4 regions of the Pseudomonas sp. GL_093 genome follow, and region 3 is predicted to be linked to each of the others. Evidence: predicted binding sites of a transcription regulator. Region 3 holds the regulator's gene; each other region holds the start of a gene.
What was found. Region 3 encodes FliA, which starts transcription of late flagellar genes. Its sites were predicted from a motif close to CTAAAGTTTNNNNNNNNNNNGCCGNTAA; they were not measured.
Positions count from the first base shown of each region.

Region 1 (4,459 bases), 890 kb from region 3:
CGCGGCTCGATGGTTGTCGATATCGGTGGTGGTACCACTGAAATCGCGCTGATCTCCCTGAACGGTGTGGTTTACGCCGAGTCCGTACGGGTTGGCGGCGACCGCTTCGACGAAGCGATCATCACTTACGTGCGTCGCAACTACGGCAGCCTGATCGGTGAATCCACTGCCGAGCGCATCAAGCAGGAAATCGGTACTGCCTACCCGGGCGGCGAAGTTCGCGAAGTCGACGTTCGCGGCCGTAACCTGGCCGAAGGCGTTCCACGCGCATTCACCCTGAACTCCAATGAAGTGCTGGAAGCTCTGCAAGAGTCCCTGGCCACCATCGTTCAGGCTGTGAAGAGTGCACTGGAGCAATCGCCTCCGGAACTGGCTTCCGATATCGCCGAGCGTGGTCTGGTGCTGACCGGTGGTGGCGCCTTGCTGCGTGACCTCGACAAGTTGCTGGCCCAGGAAACCGGTCTGCCGGTAATCGTTGCCGAAGACCCGCTGACCTGCGTTGCTCGCGGCGGTGGCCGTGCATTGGAAATGATGGATAAACACACCATGGACCTGCTGTCGAGCGAGTGATCTCGCCCGACGCATCTATGCTGTTGAGCGCGCAGGCAGCACTTTGCAGTGCTGCCTGTTGGCGTTTATCTTCTGTCAGTCTGCATCCAGGCCGGTTTGATGCCGTATGAATAAAGAGAACATTTGCCTGGGAGGAGCGGCTTATTAAACCGCTTTTCACCAAAGGGCCTTCACTGGGCGTGCGCTTGTTGGTGCTGGTCGTGCTATCGGTCGCGCTGATGGTGGTCGATGCCCGCTTCACACTGCTCAAGCCAGTGCGTAGCCAAATGTCGCTGGTACTGATGCAGTCTTACTGGATCACCGACCTGCCGCAGCGGCTATGGCAGGGTGTGGCCAGCCAATTTGGCAGCCGTACCGAGCTCGTCGCCGAAAACGAAAAACTCAAAACCGAAAACCTGCTGTTGCAGGGCCGCATGCAAAAGCTTGCCGCCCTCACCGAGCAGAACGTTCGGCTGCGCGAGTTGCTCAACTCCTCCGCGCTGGTCAACGAGAAGGTCGAAGTGGCCGAGCTGATCGGCATGGACCCTAACCCCTTTACCCACCGCATCATCATCAATAAAGGTGAGCGCGACGGTGTGGTCCTCGGTCAGCCGGTGCTCGATGCCCGCGGCCTGATGGGCCAGGTGGTCGAGTTGATGCCGTACACCTCTCGTGTGCTGTTGCTGACCGACACCACTCACAGTATTCCGGTGCAGGTGAACCGCAACGGTCTGCGGGCGATTGCCAGCGGCACCGGCAACCCGGAACGCCTGGAGCTGCGTCACGTGGCTGATACCGCCGACATTAAAGAAGGCGATCTGCTGGTCAGCTCCGGTCTGGGGCAGCGGTTCCCGGCGGGTTACCCGGTGGCGACGGTCAGGGAAGTGATTCACGATTCCGGTCAGCCGTTCGCTATTGTGCGCGCCGTGCCGACCGCCGCCTTGAACCGTAGCCGGTACCTGCTGCTGGTGTTCACCGACGGTCGTACAGCCGAAGAGCGCGCCAACGAAGCTGCCCAGGCTCAAGAAGCCTTGGACCAGCACGGTGGTGGACCGATCATTCCAGCGACCGTGCCGAAACCTGCCATCGTCCCGGCTGCTGTTGCTGCGCCCGTGACGCCGGTAGCGCCGACGGCTGCCCCTGCTGCCACAACCCCGCCCAAACCTGCGGCAACTCATCCTGCTGCTGCGAAACCTGCCGCCAGCAAGCCGCCCGCTGCCGTGAAGCCTGCTGCCAAACCGCCTGTCTCTGCGCCGGCTACCACTGGGGGACGAGAATAATGGTGGGTGCTACTGCCTCCCGAAACGGCTGGATTGTCTGGCTGACATTCGCCATCGGCATGCTGCTCAGCGTTTCGCCGCTGCCGCAATTCATGGAAATCCTCCGTCCGCTGTGGCTGGCCTTGCTGCTGGCATTCTGGGCGTTGGCCATGCCGCAGAAAGTCGGGATGGTCACCGCGTGGTGCCTGGGCCTGGCCGAAGACGTGCTTTATGGCACGCTGCTGGGCCAGAACGCGTTGATCCTGACGTTGATCACGTACCTGGTGCTGGCGCTGCAACAACGCCTGCGCATGTTCCCGATGTGGCAACAGAGCCTGGTGATCCTGGTGATCTTCGGCCTCGCGCAGCTTGTTCAACTATGGCTCAGCGCCCTGACCGGCAATCGTCAGCCGACGCTGGCGCTGGTCTTGCCGGCACTGGTCAGTGCATTGCTCTGGCCATGGATCAGCTACGGTTTGCGCGGTTTGCGTCGACGCTACAAAATCAATTAATTCGGTCAGGCATTTGCCCGCACCGGTGCCCTGTCTCGCAAATATGTTTCTTTTTTGGCGAGTGGCTGTTGTTGCCAGGCAAGGCGCCGCGACAAGTCATAGCTGGCTATGGCGAGGAGCGGCAACGCAGTATGGCAACAACAGACGCCGCCAAAAAGGAACAGTATTTGTGAGACGGGGCACTAAACAAGGGAGATGTCTTGATGAAACAGCTGTACCTCGCCTCAGGCTCGCCGCGTCGGCGTGAACTGCTCACGCAGATCGGCGTGCCGTTCTCCGCCATCAGCGCGGACATCGATGAAACCCCTTTAGAAAATGAATCCCCGTCGGCCTATGTCGAGCGCCTGGCGCGCGGCAAAGCCGAGGCCGGGCGTGGGACTGTCGTGTCTGACGCAGATTTTTGCGTGCTGGGCGCCGACACCGCCGTGGTGCTGGACGGAAAAATTCTCGGCAAGCCGGTTGATGAAGCCGAGGCGTGCGCCATGCTTATGATGTTGTCCGGGTGTGAACATGAAGTCCTGACGGCGATTGCGGTGCGAGAGGGCGAGCGTTGCGAGTCTCGGGTGGTGCGCAGTCTGGTGCGTTTTCGCAACATCAATCGCGATGAGGCGGTGGCCTACTGGGCCAGCGGCGAGCCGCAGGACAAGGCCGGCGGCTACGGCATTCAAGGGCTCGGCGCGGTGTTTGTCGCCGGGATAAATGGCAGTTACTCGGCGGTGGTCGGGTTACCGCTGTGCGAAACCGCTGAGCTGCTTGGCCATTTCGGCATACCCTGTTGGCAAACCCTTAACGCGCGTTGAGCGTCGTACTGACAAGATGCGGCCATTATCGTGAACATGCCTGAACGAGACCCTGCCATGAGTGAAGAGATCCTGATCAACATCACGCCGATGGAATCGCGCGTGGCGGTGGTTGAAAACGGTGTTCTGCAAGAGGTCCACGTCGAGCGCACGCAAAAGCGCGGGATCGTCGGCAATATCTATAAAGGCAAGGTCGTGCGGGTATTGCCCGGCATGCAGGCGGCATTCGTCGACATTGGTCTGGACCGCGCCGCGTTCATTCATGCCTCGGAAATCTCCCTGCGCGAAGGTCCGGCGGTCGAGAGCATCAGCGCCCTGGTTCACGAGGGTCAGAGCCTGGTGGTGCAAGTCACCAAGGACCCGATCGGCTCAAAAGGCGCACGCCTGACGACTCAGTTGTCGATTCCATCGCGTTATCTGGTGTACATGCCGCGCACCGCGCACGTTGGCATTTCGTTGAAGATCGAAGACGAAGCCGAGCGTGAACGTCTCAAGCAAGTGGTCACCGATTGCGTGGCCAAAGAAGGCATTCAAGAGGCCGGTGGCTTCATCTTGCGTACCGCTGCCGAAGGTGCCGGTGCCGATGAAATCCTCATGGACATTCGCTACCTGCGTCGCCTCTGGGATCAGATCAACGAGCAGATCAAAACCATCAGCGCGCCGAGTGTGATCTACGAAGACCTAGGCCTGGCGCTGCGCACCTTGCGTGACCTGGTGAGCCCGAAGATCGAGAAGATCCGCATCGACTCCCGGGAAACCTTCCAGAAAACCACGCAGTTCGTTGCCGAGCTGATGCCGGAAATTGCCGATCGTCTTGAGCATTACCCTGGCGAACGGCCGATCTTCGACCTGTACGGCGTTGAAGACGAAATCCAGAAAGCGCTGGAGCGCAAAGTCCCGCTGAAATCCGGCGGTTACCTGGTGGTCGATCCGGCGGAAGCCATGAGCACCATCGACGTCAACACCGGGGCGTTCGTCGGTCATCGCAACCTCGAAGAAACCATCTTCAAGACCAACCTCGAAGCCGCGACCGCCATCGCTCGTCAGCTGCGCCTGCGCAACCTGGGCGGGATCATCATCATCGACTTCATCGACATGGAAGATGAAGAGCACCAACGTCAGGTGCTGCGCACGCTCGAGAAACAACTGGAACGCGATCACGCCAAGACCAACATCATCGGCATCACCGAGTTGGGCCTGGTGCAGATGACTCGCAAGCGCACCCGCGAAAGTCTCGAACAAGTGCTGTGCGAACCGTGCAGCAGCTGTCAGGGCCGCGGCAAGCTCAAGACGCCTGAAACCGTTTGCTACGAGATTTTCCGCGAAATCCTCCGAGAGG
Region 1 covers NZ_CM174448.1:986,709-991,167, forward strand. The annotation lists gene mreB (rod shape-determining protein MreB) at 1-570, shown strand, start outside; gene mreC (rod shape-determining protein MreC) at 714-1,829, shown strand; gene mreD (rod shape-determining protein MreD) at 1,829-2,320, shown strand; gene AC3IUE_RS04315 (Maf family protein) at 2,524-3,120, shown strand; gene rng (ribonuclease G) at 3,178-4,459, shown strand, end outside.
Region 1: a site for FliA is predicted at 2,386-2,413, ahead of AC3IUE_RS04315 (Maf family protein). Genes of this name have one in related genera too.

Region 2 (4,459 bases), 3.2 Mb from region 3:
TGTAGTCTTCCCAGCCGCCCATTTGTTTCCAGCGATTGACGATGCCGCAGAACAGCTCGGCGGTCTTCTCGGTGTCGTAGCGAGCCGAGTGGGCCTCACGACCGTCGAAGTCGATGTCAGCTGCCGAACAGGCCTTGGCCAGTACGGTTTGGCCGTAAGCCAGACCAGCCAGGGTCGCGGTATCGAAGCTCGAGAATGGATGAAACGGGTTACGCTTCATGTCCAGGCGTGCGACAGCGGCGTTGAGGAAACCCAGATCGAAGCTGCTGTTGTGCCCGACCAGAATCGCCCGTTTGCAACCGTTGGCTTTCAGAGCCTTGCGGATGCCGCGGAAGATGTCGGTCAGCGCTGCTTCTTCACTCACTGCCATGCGCAGCGGGTGATCGAGTTTGATCCCGGTAAACTCCAGAGCGGCTGCTTCGATGTTCGCGCCTTCAAAAGGCTCTACGCGAAAGAAGTAGGTGTGATCGGGGTACACAAACCCTTTTTCATCCATGCCGATGGTAGTTGCGGCGATTTCCAGCAAGGCGTCAGTGGCAGAGTTGAAACCACCGGTTTCAACGTCGACAACGACTGGCAGGTATCCACGGAAGCGCTCAGCCATCGGGTGGCGCGAACCACCTCCGCCGCCTTGACCGTCCTGTTCGTCGTCGAAATGGTCTTCACTCACGCGTGTTCCTCCAGCAGGCGCCAGCGCAGTTTTTCACCGGCGCGCAGCGGGATTACGGTCAGCTCGCCAAATGGCAGGCTGGTTGGGGCGGTCCACTCTTCGCGGACCAGGGTGATGCGATCGGTGTTCACCGGCAGGCCGTAGAAACGAGGGCCGTTCAGGCTGGCGAAGGCTTCGAGCTTGTCCAGCGCGTTGCGCTGTTCGAAGGCTTCGGCATACATCTCGATCGCTGCATAAGCGGTGTAGCAACCGGCACAGCCGCAAGCGGCTTCTTTGGCGTGCTGGGCATGGGGCGCCGAGTCGGTGCCGAGGAAGAACTTGTCGCTGCCGCTGGTGGCGGCGTCGAGCAGGGCTTCCTGATGGGTGTTGCGCTTGAGGATCGGCAGGCAATAGAAGTGCGGCCGAATCCCGCCCACGAGCATGTGGTTGCGGTTGTACAGCAGGTGATGCGCGGTGATGGTCGCGCCAACATTGGCCGAAGCCTCGTTGACGAACTGCACGGCGTCGGCAGTAGTGATGTGTTCGAACACCACTTTGAGGCTCGGGAAGCGCTCGACCACACGACGCATGTGCTCATCGATGAAGAATTTTTCGCGATCGAAAACGTCGACATCGCCACGGGTGACTTCACCGTGAATCAGCAAGGGCATCCCGACTTCGGCCATGGCCTCAAGTGCAGGGAAAATCTTGTCGATGCTGGTGACACCAGAGTCCGAGTTGGTGGTCGCGCCGGCCGGGTACAGCTTGGCGGCGTGAATGAAGCCGCTGGCCTTGGCCTCGCGAATTTCTTCGGGCTGTGTGCGATCGGTCAGGTACAGCACCATCAACGGTTCGAAGCGGCTGCCGGCCGGGCGTGCAGCGAGAATCCGCTGGCGATAGCCGTCGGCTTCAGCGGTGTTACGCACCGGAGGTACCAGGTTGGGCATGATGATGGCGCGACCAAAGGTGCGCGCGACATCCGCGACTGTATTGGGCAACACAGCACCATCGCGAAGATGAATATGCCAGTCGTCGGGACGCAGCAGGGTCAGGCGGTCGGACATGAGGGGATTCCAGGCGGGTCAAACTGAGGGGAATGCTACCGGAAAAGACTCTTCCAGGCACTCGCTATCAAGTTTTGCTGGAAGCTTCCGATATCCAACAGGTATGCCGTAAACATCTGTGTGTCGGTCTTTTTGTTGTAGAAGCCAGTGGAGCCTCCCGTGCGCCAGCGTTATTTAGCCTTGCTCAGCGTGTTTGCCAGCCTTCCTGCGATGGCGCTCACTTTCCAGACCCGTCTGGAGAGCATCGAGTGGACGGTCGAAGGGGACAAGTTCGAGTGCCGCCTGACTCAGCCGATCACCGATTTTGGTTCGGGTGAGTTCGTGCGCCGCGCTGGCGAGCAAGCGACGTTTCGTCTGAAGGCCTATAACGCGATGATCGGCGGCGGTTCGGCCACCTTGCTGGCGGCTGCTGCACCGTGGCAGCCGGGGCGTGGCGACATCAACCTCGGTTCTGTGCGAATCGGCAGCGGCAATGTGTTGTTCAACAGTTCGCAAGTTCAGGCTGGCCGCTTGCTCAGTGGCCTGATGGATGGTCGCAGTCCGGTCGTTCGACATTACTCGGGCGATGGCCGGGTGTCGGAAGTGCGTCTGTTGCCAGTCAAGTTCAGCCAGGCCTTTAACGACTATCAGGGTTGCGTGGCGAAGCTGCTGCCGAAGAATTTCGAGCAGGTTAAACAATCGCAGATCGGCTTCCCCGGCGAAGGCATCGATCTCGACGCGCAGGCCAAGGCTCAATTGCAGGTGATGCTGGAGTTCATGAAGGCCGACCCGACGGTCAACCACATCGAGCTCGATGGCCACTCCGATAACAGTGGCAACCGCCTGACCAATCGTGATTTGTCGCGGCGTCGGGCCCTGGCCGTCATGGAGTTCTTCAAGGCCAACGGTGTTCAGGAGTCACAAATCACTGTGCGCTTTCACGGCGAGCGTTATCCATTGGCGCCCAATACCAATTCCGCCAACCGGGCGAAGAACCGTCGGGTCAATGTGCAACTCGCGCGTGTTGCGCCCACCGAAAAGCCGGCCCCTCAGGCCACTGTATCGGCGAGTGCCGCGTCGACCTCCTGAACCCGCTGTTATCGTCGCTCACTCGACATAATCTGTCGCTTCGTCGTCATAAGCTGTCGCGCCTCTGTAAATTATCCTGCATGAGCGGTAGACTTGACGGCTTTCCGTAGAACCCCGTGGAGTGATGGCATGGCGGACGTAAACAAGGTCGTTCTGGCGTATTCCGGCGGCCTGGACACTTCGGTGATCCTCAAGTGGCTGCAGGATACTTATAACTGTGAAGTCGTGACCTTCACCGCTGACCTGGGTCAGGGCGAAGAGGTCGAACCTGCACGCGCCAAGGCACAGGCCATGGGCGTGAAAGAGATCTACATCGACGACTTGCGCGAAGAATTCGTGCGCGATTTCGTTTTCCCGATGTTCCGCGCCAACACCGTTTACGAAGGCGAGTACCTGCTGGGTACTTCCATCGCTCGTCCGTTGATCGCCAAGCGCTTGATCGAAATCGCCAACGAAACCGGTGCTGACGCCATTTCCCACGGCGCCACCGGCAAGGGCAACGACCAGGTTCGTTTCGAACTGGGCGCCTACGCCTTGAAGCCAGGCGTGAAAGTGATTGCTCCGTGGCGCGAATGGGATCTGCTCTCCCGTGAAAAGCTGATGGATTATGCTGAAAAGCACAACATCCCGATCGAGCGTCACGGCAAGAAAAAATCCCCGTACTCGATGGATGCCAACCTGCTGCACATCTCCTATGAAGGCGGCGTGCTGGAAGACACCTGGACCGAGCACGAAGAAGACATGTGGAAATGGACCGTCTCCCCGGAGAAGGCTCCTGACAAAGCGCAATACCTGGAACTGACCTACCGCAACGGCGATATCGTCGCACTGGACGGCGTCGAAATGACCCCGGCCACCGTGCTGGCGACCCTGAACCGTATCGGCGGCGAACACGGTATCGGCCGTCTCGACATCGTCGAGAACCGTTACGTGGGCATGAAGTCCCGTGGCTGCTACGAAACCCCTGGCGGCACCATCATGCTGCGCGCTCACCGTGCGATCGAGTCGATCACCCTGGACCGCGAAGTGGCTCACCTCAAAGACGAGCTGATGCCTAAATACGCCAGCCTGATCTACACCGGTTACTGGTGGAGCCCTGAGCGTCTGATGCTGCAACAGATGATCGACGCATCCCAGGCCCATGTGAACGGCGTTGTGCGCCTGAAGCTGTACAAGGGCAACGTGATCGTCACCGGTCGCAAGTCCGACGAATCGTTGTTCGATGCCAACATCGCGACCTTCGAAGAAGATGGCGGCGCCTACAACCAGGCCGACGCGGCGGGCTTCATCAAGCTCAACGCCTTGCGCATGCGTATTGCGGCGAACAAAGGCCGGAAGCTTTTCTGAGATCTTTGAAACCGTAGTGGAACGACCGTAGTGGAACCACGGTAATAGAGTTGTGGCCTTGTCGGTGACAAGGCCACAATTTCTGAATAGGGGGAGTTTTCCTGCCGGACATCGTGTTATCAGCGCTCTTTTTGTATCTGTAATACCTTCCTTCTGTTTCCTCTCTCTGAATGCTCTTCAAACGTTACCTGCTGCGTGTCAGGTAAAAAGAGTGATCAAGAATCGTCAGACCGTGTGAATTCAAATTGTAAGCAATGCAAAGCGTTGGGCCGCTGCGATTCTTTGCCTGTTTTGATTGCTTGCTTGCGCTTTCCTTCAGTAATGCCTCCGA
Region 2 covers NZ_CM174448.1:5,739,294-5,743,752, reverse strand. The annotation lists gene rnt (ribonuclease T) at 1-670, opposite strand, end outside; gene pyrC (dihydroorotase) at 667-1,713, opposite strand; gene AC3IUE_RS26450 (flagellar protein MotY) at 1,873-2,781, shown strand; gene AC3IUE_RS26445 (argininosuccinate synthase) at 2,911-4,128, shown strand; gene AC3IUE_RS26440 (hypothetical protein) at 4,313-4,459, opposite strand, start outside.
Region 2: a site for FliA is predicted at 1,780-1,807, ahead of AC3IUE_RS26450 (flagellar protein MotY). Genes of this name have one in related genera too.

Region 3 (4,459 bases):
GGCACCTGCCTCTGGTGGCGTCGACCCACGGGCGTTCGACTCGATGCGTTTCGAACTCAACAGCCTGCGCGAACTGATGGAAGTGCAACTCGGCTCCCTGGCCTGGAATCAGCTGCAAGGCAGCCGTCCGGCCCAGGCCAATCTTTGGCGTCGCCTGCAACGCATCGGTCTGTCCGGCCCGTTGTCGCGCGATCTGCTGGCGCTGATTACCGATATTGAAGAACCTCGTCAGGCCTGGCGCATGTTGCTGGCACACCTGGCGCGGATGATCGTCACACCGGAAGTCGAGCCTCTGGAAGAGGGCGGCGTGATTGCCATGGTCGGCCCTGCCGGCATGGGCAAGACCACCACTCTGGCCAAGCTCGCGGCCCGTTACGTGCTCAAGTACGGCGCGCAGAATATTGCGCTGGTCAGCATGGACAGCTATCGAATTGGTGCTCAGGAACAACTCAAGACGTTGGGCCGGATCCTCAATGTGTCGGTGACGCATGTCGATCCGGGCCAATCGTTGGTGCAGGCGCTGGAGCCGTTGCTGCGCAAACGCGTGGTGCTGATCGATACCGCAGGCCTTCAGGCCAGCGATCCGGCACTGCGCATGCAGCTCGAAAGCCTGGCCGGTCGTGGCATCAAATCGAAAAATTATCTGGTTTTGGCAACCACCAGCCAGAAGCAGGTTCTAACGGCCGCTTATCACAGTTACAAGCGTTGTGGGCTCGCTGGCTGCATCCTGACTAAACTGGATGAAACGGCAAGTCTGGGCGAGGTGTTGAGCCTGGCCATCAGTCATGAATTGCCGGTGGCCTACCTGACCGATGGCCCGCGGATTCCGGATGATTTGCATCTACCGCGTCGTCATCAGTTGGTCAGTCGCGCCGTCAGCGTGCAAATGCAAGAAGAACCCAGCGAAGAAGCCATGGCTGACATGTTCGCTGATATTTACCACAGCCCGACCAAGCAGGTCGGCTGAGGTATTAATGAACAGTTTTTGTACCTACATCGATGGTCTGCCATGCATTGTTCAGTTAGTGAACGCGCAGCCAGTAATGTGGCCTCCGTCTAAGTAAGACAAGGTAAAGAAAATTCATGGGCAGCATGCATCCCGTACAGGTGATCGCGGTGACCGGCGGCAAAGGTGGCGTCGGGAAGACTAACGTGTCAGTGAACTTGTCCCTGGCTCTAGCTGAGCTCGGCCGGCGCGTCATGCTGCTGGACGCTGATCTGGGGCTGGCGAACGTCGACGTCCTGCTGGGACTGACACCCAAACGTACTTTGGCCGACGTGATCGAAGGCCGCTGTGAGCTGCGCGACGTACTGTTGCAGGGCCCTGGCGGCATTCGCATCGTCCCGGCCGCGTCCGGCACACAGAGCATGGTTCATTTAAGCCCGGCGCAACACGCCGGCCTGATCCAGGCGTTCAGCGATATCGGCGACAACCTCGACGTGCTGGTGATCGACACCGCTGCGGGCATTGGTGACTCGGTCGTCAGTTTCGTTCGCGCAGCGCAAGAAGTCTTGCTGGTGGTCTGCGACGAACCGACCTCGATCACAGATGCCTACGCACTGATCAAACTGCTGAACCGCGATTACGGCATGAACCGCTTCCGCGTCCTGGCCAACATGGCCCAGAGCCCGCAGGAAGGTCGCAACCTGTTCGCCAAGTTGACCAAGGTCACGGATCGCTTCCTTGACGTCGCCTTACAATACGTCGGCGCGGTGCCTTACGACGAAAGTGTGCGCAAGGCCGTGCAGAAGCAGCGCGCCGTCTACGAAGCCTTTCCGCGGTCCAAGTGCTCACTGGCGTTCAAGGCCATTGCACAGAAGGTCGATACTTGGCCGCTGCCTGCCAACCCGCGTGGGCACCTGGAGTTTTTCGTCGAGCGCCTCGTGCAACAAACCGCAGGACCTGTGCTATGACAGCCAGTGGCTACAACCTCTACAAGAAGTCGGCACGTGACGCGCAGTACGAGCTGATCGAGCGTTACGCGCCACTGGTTAAACGCATTGCCTACCACTTGCTGGCGCGTCTGCCGGCCAGTGTCCAGGTGGAAGATCTGATCCAGGCCGGAATGATTGGCCTGCTTGAAGTGTCGACCAAATACGACGCCAGCAAAGGCGCGAGTTTCGAGACGTACGCGGGCATTCGAATCCGTGGCGCGATGCTCGATGAAGTACGCAAGGGGGACTGGGCGCCACGTTCGGTCCACCGCAATACCCGGATGGTCAGCGACGCAATTCGCTCTATTGAAGCTAAAACCGGCCGTGACGCTAAAGATCACGAGGTTGCGGCCGAACTCCAATTGAGTCTCGACGATTATTACGGGATTTTGAACGACACCCTGGGCAGCCGGTTATTCAGTTTCGACGATCTGTTGCAGGACGGCGAACACGAAGGGCTGCACGAGGATGGCGCCAGTGCTCATCTCGAGCCGTCACGCGATCTGGAAGATGAACGCTTCCAGGCGGCGCTGGCGGACGCGATTGCCAATTTGCCGGAGCGTGAGCGACTGGTGTTGGCGCTGTACTACGACGAAGAGTTGAATCTCAAGGAAATCGGTGAGGTCCTGGGGGTCAGCGAATCTCGGGTCAGCCAGTTACACAGCCAGTGCGCGGCCCGTTTGCGGGGGCGTTTGGGGGAGTGGCGAGCGCGCTGAAGGCAGTGTGGGGACACTGCGAACGCGGCGGGTGGGGTGTTGAACCTTACCGGTCCCGATCTGTTGTGCTCCAGACAGTCATTGAGTGCTTTGCCGGATTGATTGAAATGGCGCGTCCAGGTGCTGGGCGCGTTTAAGACTGCTTGGAGGTCGAATTGGACAAGAACATGAAAATCCTCATCGTTGATGACTTCTCAACGATGCGGCGGATCATTAAAAACCTGTTGCGTGACCTTGGGTTCACCAACACAGTCGAGGCCGACGATGGCACTACTGCCATTCCGGTTCTCAACAGCGGCAGCATCGACTTTCTGGTAACAGACTGGAACATGCCTGGCATGACCGGTATCGACCTGCTGCGCCACGTGCGTGCCGATGAAAAGCTCAAGCACCTGCCGGTGCTGATGGTGACCGCTGAAGCCAAGCGCGAGCAGATCATCGAGGCAGCCCAGGCCGGTGTTAACGGCTATGTGGTCAAGCCCTTCACGGCCCAGGCGTTAAAAGAAAAAATCGAGAAGATTTTCGAACGCATCGGTTGATGTGCGAAGCCACTGCGCCACGGGGGAGCTATGGAGCATAACGAGTCTTCACAGGGCGATTTCGAATCGACTCTGAAAAAACACGCGGTCGAACTGGTCGAAAGCCTTGAAAAAGGCAGGTTCGGCGACGCTGTGCAACTGATCCATGAGCTCAATCAGACCCGTGACCGTGGCCTGTATCAGGAAGTGGGCAAGCTCACTCGCGAGCTGCATAGCGCGATCGTCAATTTCCAGATTGACCCGCACATGCCGCAAGCCGAGGAAGTCTCGCAGATCACGGATGCCACCGAGCGTCTGGGTTATGTGGTCAAGCTGACCGAGGCGGCTGCCAACCGCACCATGGACCTGGTGGAAAACGCCACGCCGCTGGTCAACGGCCTGAGCAACGAAGCCCAGGCCTTGAGCACCGACTGGGGACGGTTCATGCGTCGCGAAGTCGGGGCTGAAGAGTTCCGCGAGCTGGCCCGGCGAGTCGACGGTTTCCTGACACGCAGCAGCGAAGACAATCGCGTTGTGTCGAGCAACCTCAACGACATTCTGCTCGCTCAGGATTACCAGGACCTCACCGGTCAGGTGATCAAGCGCGTGACCCAATTGGTCACCGAAGTTGAAAGCAACCTGCTCAAGCTCGTGCTTATGGCCAGTCAGGTGGACCGCTTTGCGGGCATCGAACATGACCGTGAAGCGATGCTTGCAGAAAAAGATCCGCAAAAACATCTCTCTCAGGGTGAAGGTCCGCAGATTCATGCCGATAAAAGAGAAGACGTTGTGTCCGGTCAGGACGATGTGGACGATTTGCTATCCAGTCTTGGATTTTAGGTTTTTAGGTTTTTAGACCTTTAGGAGCACCCCCTTAATGAGCTTCGGCGCCGATGAAGAGATCCTTCAGGATTTCCTGGTTGAGGCCGGCGAGATTCTAGAGCAACTGTCCGAACAGCTGGTCGAGCTTGAAAGCCGACCAGACGATGCGGACTTGCTCAATGCAATTTTTCGCGGTTTTCACACTGTAAAAGGAGGCGCCGGCTTCCTCCAGCTCAACGAGCTGGTGGAGTGCTGTCACATCGCCGAGAACGTGTTCGACATCCTGCGCAAGGGTGAACGCCGCGTCGACTCGGAACTGATGGACGTGGTTCTCGAAGCGCTGGATGCGGTGAACGGCATGTTTACCGAAGTCCGCGAACGCAGCCCGATCACGGCTGCCACGCCAGAATTGCTTGCGGCACTGGCCCGTCTGGCCGAGCCGCAAACCGCCGATGAAACGGCACCGGT
Region 3 covers NZ_CM174448.1:1,872,797-1,877,255, forward strand. The annotation lists gene flhF (flagellar biosynthesis GTPase FlhF) at 1-967, shown strand, start outside; gene fleN (flagellar synthesis regulator FleN) at 1,084-1,914, shown strand; gene fliA (RNA polymerase sigma factor FliA) at 1,911-2,651, shown strand; gene AC3IUE_RS08445 (chemotaxis response regulator CheY) at 2,819-3,190, shown strand; gene AC3IUE_RS08450 (protein phosphatase CheZ) at 3,221-4,009, shown strand; gene AC3IUE_RS08455 (chemotaxis protein CheA) at 4,047-4,459, shown strand, end outside.

Region 4 (4,459 bases), 1.5 Mb from region 3:
CTTGCCACCGCACAGGCCTTCAGGGCCGGCTTCGGTGTAACGGAAGGTCTGACCAGCAACGGCGATGCGGTCGATCCAGGCCTTGAGTTGGGTCGGGATGGTGAAGTTGTACATCGGAGCTGCAATCACCACGGCATCGGCGGCGAGGAATTCGGCCAGGGTGGTGGCGCTCAGCTCGGCTTCGTGTTGCTGCGCGGCGTTACGCAGCTCAGCGGTGGTGCCGGCGGCAACCAGGGTCGTGGCGGAGAAATGGCTGATGGCATCGGCGGCCAGGTCGCGGTAGGTCACTACGGCAGTCGGCTCTGCGGTTTGCCAGGCTTTAACGACTTCGCTGCTCAGCTGACGGGAAGCCGAGTTGTCACCAAGAATGCTCGAATCGATATGCAGCAGTTTCATGTGGGATCTCCAGGTGAGGATCGCTATGAGGCGATCTGATGGAGAGAATCCTACAGGCGAAACCAATAGCTGATTAGACGGCAACAATGCGATAGTTCGTCCTACTGATAGAACAATCGAGTTCACACCATGCAAGACCTCAATGATCTCTACTACTTCGCCAAGGTGGTTGAAGCCGGTGGCTTCGCGGCGGCCGGGCGTTTGCTCGGAATTCCCAAGTCGCGGTTGTCGCGGCGCATCGCCGAGCTGGAAGAGCGCCTCGGCGCGCGCCTGCTGCAACGCACCACCCGACAACTGAAGCTGACCGCCGTGGGTGAACGTTACCTGCGGCACTGTCAGGCGATGCTGCTGGAAGCTGAAATGGCGGATGAAGCCGTCGCCAGCATGTCCAGCGAACCTCGCGGGCGTTTGCGGGTGTCCTGCCCCGTCGGGTTGGCCCACGAAATTCTGCCGACAGTGATCAGCGATTTCCTTGAGAAATATCCTCAGGTTCAACTGGAGGTCATGCTGCTCAACCGCCGCGTCGACCTGGTGACCGAGGGCGTCGATGTGGCGCTGCGGGTGCGTGAGTTGGGGGATGAGGATCCGCTGCTGGTCACCCGACGTTTGCGCCAGGCGCAGATGGCGATGGTCGCCAGCCCCGGTTTTTTGCACGGACGTGAAATCAACCACCCCGAAGACTTGAAAACCCTGCCCGTGCTCGGCGCCCTGGAAGCCGACCGCCTGGTGCATATCCGCCTGCTCGACCAACAGGGCAAAAGCTGCGATCTCACCCTCGAAGCGCGATTGGGCATCGATGACTTTATCGTGCGCAAGGCCTGCACGCTCGCGGGCCAGGGTTTTACCATGCTGCCGATGATGTATTGCGAGCAGGAACTGGAAAACGGCTCGCTGGTGCAGTTGCTGCCCGACTGGTCGTTACCTGGCGGCTGGCTGCAAGCGGTCTACCCTCATCGACGCGGGGTGATGCCGGCCGTACGCGCCTGGCTCGACCATTTGATCGAATCATTCAATGCCTGTGGGGACCGATTGATATGAAGGCTGGACGTATGAGCGAAGAGGATGTCGCGCAATTCTGTCTCGCGCTGCCGGGTGCGCGGGAAGACTACAAGTGGGGTGGCGTGCGGGTGTTTTCGATTGCGGGGAACAAGATGTTTGCCTTGCAGAATCTGCGGGGCGAATCCCTGGCCTTCAAGGTCGACAAGGATTTGTTTCTCGGTCATTGCGACCGCCCGGGAATCCGCCCGGCGCCGTATCTGGCGCGGGCTCAGTGGATCATCATGGAAACGCCCTACCCGTTGGGCCCTGAAGAGCTGCAAGGCTTGTTGCAGCGTTCCCATCAATTGGTGGTGAGCAAGTTGCCCAAGCGCACCCAGGTTGGACTGCTGCTTTAAAACAGCGCGAACAGATGGGCCCCGAGAAACAGCTGGTCGATCCAGAACACCTGATGCATCAGCACGATGATCCAGAACACCAACTGAAACGAGAGCTTGCGCGTCTTGTGACGGAACAGCTGCTGCGCCAGCAAGGCGCCCGGCCAGCCGCCGGCGAGTTCCACCGCATGCAACACGTTCTCCGGTGTGCGCCAATGGTCGGCGCGCGCCTTGCGCTTGTCGCTCCAGTACAGCAAGAACGCCAGCAGGCTGACGACCCCGTACGCAGCCAACGGAATCACGGAAACCCCACGCAACCACAACGACATCGAGCCGTATAGCGGCAGCGCGCACAGCACCGCAAACACCAACAGTTTCAGCTGAAGATTGCGGACTTCTCCAGCGGGCTTGCGTCCAGGGTTGTTGCGCGCGCTGCCATCATTCATGGCTTGACCGCGGCCCAGTCAACCCAGCCAAACTGCCAGGTGGCCAGGATGACCAGGCCGAATGCGATGCGATACCAGGCAAACGCTGCGTAGCTGTGGCTGGCGATGAACTTGAGCAAGCCCTTGACGGCAATCATTGCAAAGATGAACGCGGTGACGAAGCCGATCGCGAACACCGGAAAATCCGACGGGACGAACAGGTGGCGGTATTTGTAGCCCGAGTAAACGGCCGCAGCGACCATGGTCGGCATCGCCAGAAAGAACGAAAACTCGGTAGCGGTCTTGCGCGACAGCCCGAACAACAAGCCACCAATGATCGTCGAGCCGGAACGCGAAGTACCGGGAATCATTGCCAGGCACTGGGCGAAGCCGACTTTCAGGGCATCTTTCCACGTGATCTCATCAACGGTGTCGGCATGCACTTCATGCTGACGCTTTTCGGCCCACAACATGATGATCCCGCCCACAACCAACGCCGTCGCGACGGTGATCGGATTGAACAGGTATTTGTGGATCAAATCGGAAAAAATCACCCCCAGTACCACGGCCGGCATGAAGGCAATCAGCAGGTTTGCGGTAAAGCGGCGAGCGCCGGGCTGCGTTGGCAAACCGGTCACCACATCGATGATCTTGCGGCGGAACTCCCACACCACCGCCAGAATCGCCCCCAGCTGAATAATAATGTTGAAAGCGATGGCTCGCTCGCCACCGAAGTTGAGCAAGTCCGCCACAATGATTTGGTGTCCGGTGCTGGAAATCGGCAAAAACTCCGTCAGCCCTTCCACAACGCCCAAAATCAATGCCTGAAAGGCCGTCCAAAGATCCATCAATCCCCCAAAGGCAATGCGCAAAAGCATGCCCCGTTAATATTTGTCAGAGCGTTCACTGCGATCAGCGTAGCTGAAGTCCCGCGCGCACAGGATCCAGACGGAACCATAAAAATTCCGTGAAAAATCAACTTGGATTCAGGTTTTTCCGTGCGGGGCCGAAATCCTATCAGACAAGTCTGATTAGCGCTGCCGCGTTATTGGACTTGGGTCGGATATGACCGATTGGCAAAGTGTGGTTGGATGCTGGCGATCATTTATTACAAGAAAAAGAAACCGGAGTGACAGCGTTATGAACAGCTTGCGCAGTATGTCGATCAGCCGACGTTTGTGGCTCATCTTGATCGTAGCCGTCCTGATGCTAATGACGTTGGGCGTCTTGATGCTCAAGCAGATTCACGATGACCTGTACCACGCCAAGGCCCAGAAAACCCAGCATGTGGTGCAAACCGCCAGTGGCATTCTGACCTATTACCACGACCTCGAAACCGCCGGCACCCTCACCCGCGACGCCGCGCAGAAGCAGGCACTGAGCGCCGTTCGCGGTCTGCGCTATGACCAGAATGACTACTTCTGGATCAATGACCTGACGCCGGTGATGATCATGCACCCGGCCAACCCGAAACTCGATGGCCAGAACCTCTCGGCGATCCGCGACCCGGACGGTTTTGCCCTGTTTAACGAAATGGTCGCCGTTGCCAAGTCCAAGGGTGCCGGCACCGTTGACTATCGCTGGCCAAAACCGGGCGCCAGCGCGCCGGTAGAAAAAACCTCCTACATCAAACTCTTCGAGCCCTGGGGTTGGGTGATCGGTTCGGGCGTGTATATCGATGACATGCAGGCCGAGTTCTATGGCCAGGTCTGGAAGGCCTCGCTCGTGGGGCTGGTGATTGCCCTGATCATGGCGCTGCTGGTCATCCTGATTGCCCGCAGCATCGTGCGTCCACTGCAGGAAACCGTGAACGCCATGGCCAACATCGCCAGCGGCGAGAGCGACCTGACCCACAGCCTCGACACCCATGGCCAGGATGAAGTCACGCAACTGGCACGCCACTTCAACGCCTTCACCGCCAAGCTGCGACTGGTGATCAGGGAACTGCAAGTGTCCGCCAGTGCCCTGGGCCAGTCTTCCAGCGAACTGGGCAACGACGCAGCCCAGGCCCAGCAACGCAGTCAGCAACAGTCCCAGCAAATGGAACTGGTGGCCACAGCCATCAATGAAGTGACATATGGCGTGCACGACGTCGCGAAAAACGCCGAGCACGCCGCCAGCGAAATGCGCGATGCCGAGTCTCAGGCGCAGCAAGGTCAGGTCAACATCGATGGCAGCCTGCAACAGATCGACAAGCTGTCGTCGACCATCGATCAGGCGGTGGAAGTGATTCGTACCCTGGCCGCCGAAAGCACGCAGATCGGC
Region 4 covers NZ_CM174448.1:3,378,335-3,382,793, reverse strand. The annotation lists gene AC3IUE_RS15660 (FMN-dependent NADH-azoreductase) at 1-396, opposite strand, end outside; gene AC3IUE_RS15655 (LysR substrate-binding domain-containing protein) at 526-1,434, shown strand; gene AC3IUE_RS15650 (MmcQ/YjbR family DNA-binding protein) at 1,431-1,790, shown strand; gene AC3IUE_RS15645 (DUF1294 domain-containing protein) at 1,787-2,215, opposite strand; gene AC3IUE_RS15640 (undecaprenyl-diphosphate phosphatase) at 2,212-3,042, opposite strand; gene AC3IUE_RS15635 (methyl-accepting chemotaxis protein) at 3,335-4,459, shown strand, end outside.
Region 4: a site for FliA is predicted at 3,180-3,207, ahead of AC3IUE_RS15635 (methyl-accepting chemotaxis protein). Genes of this name have one in related genera too.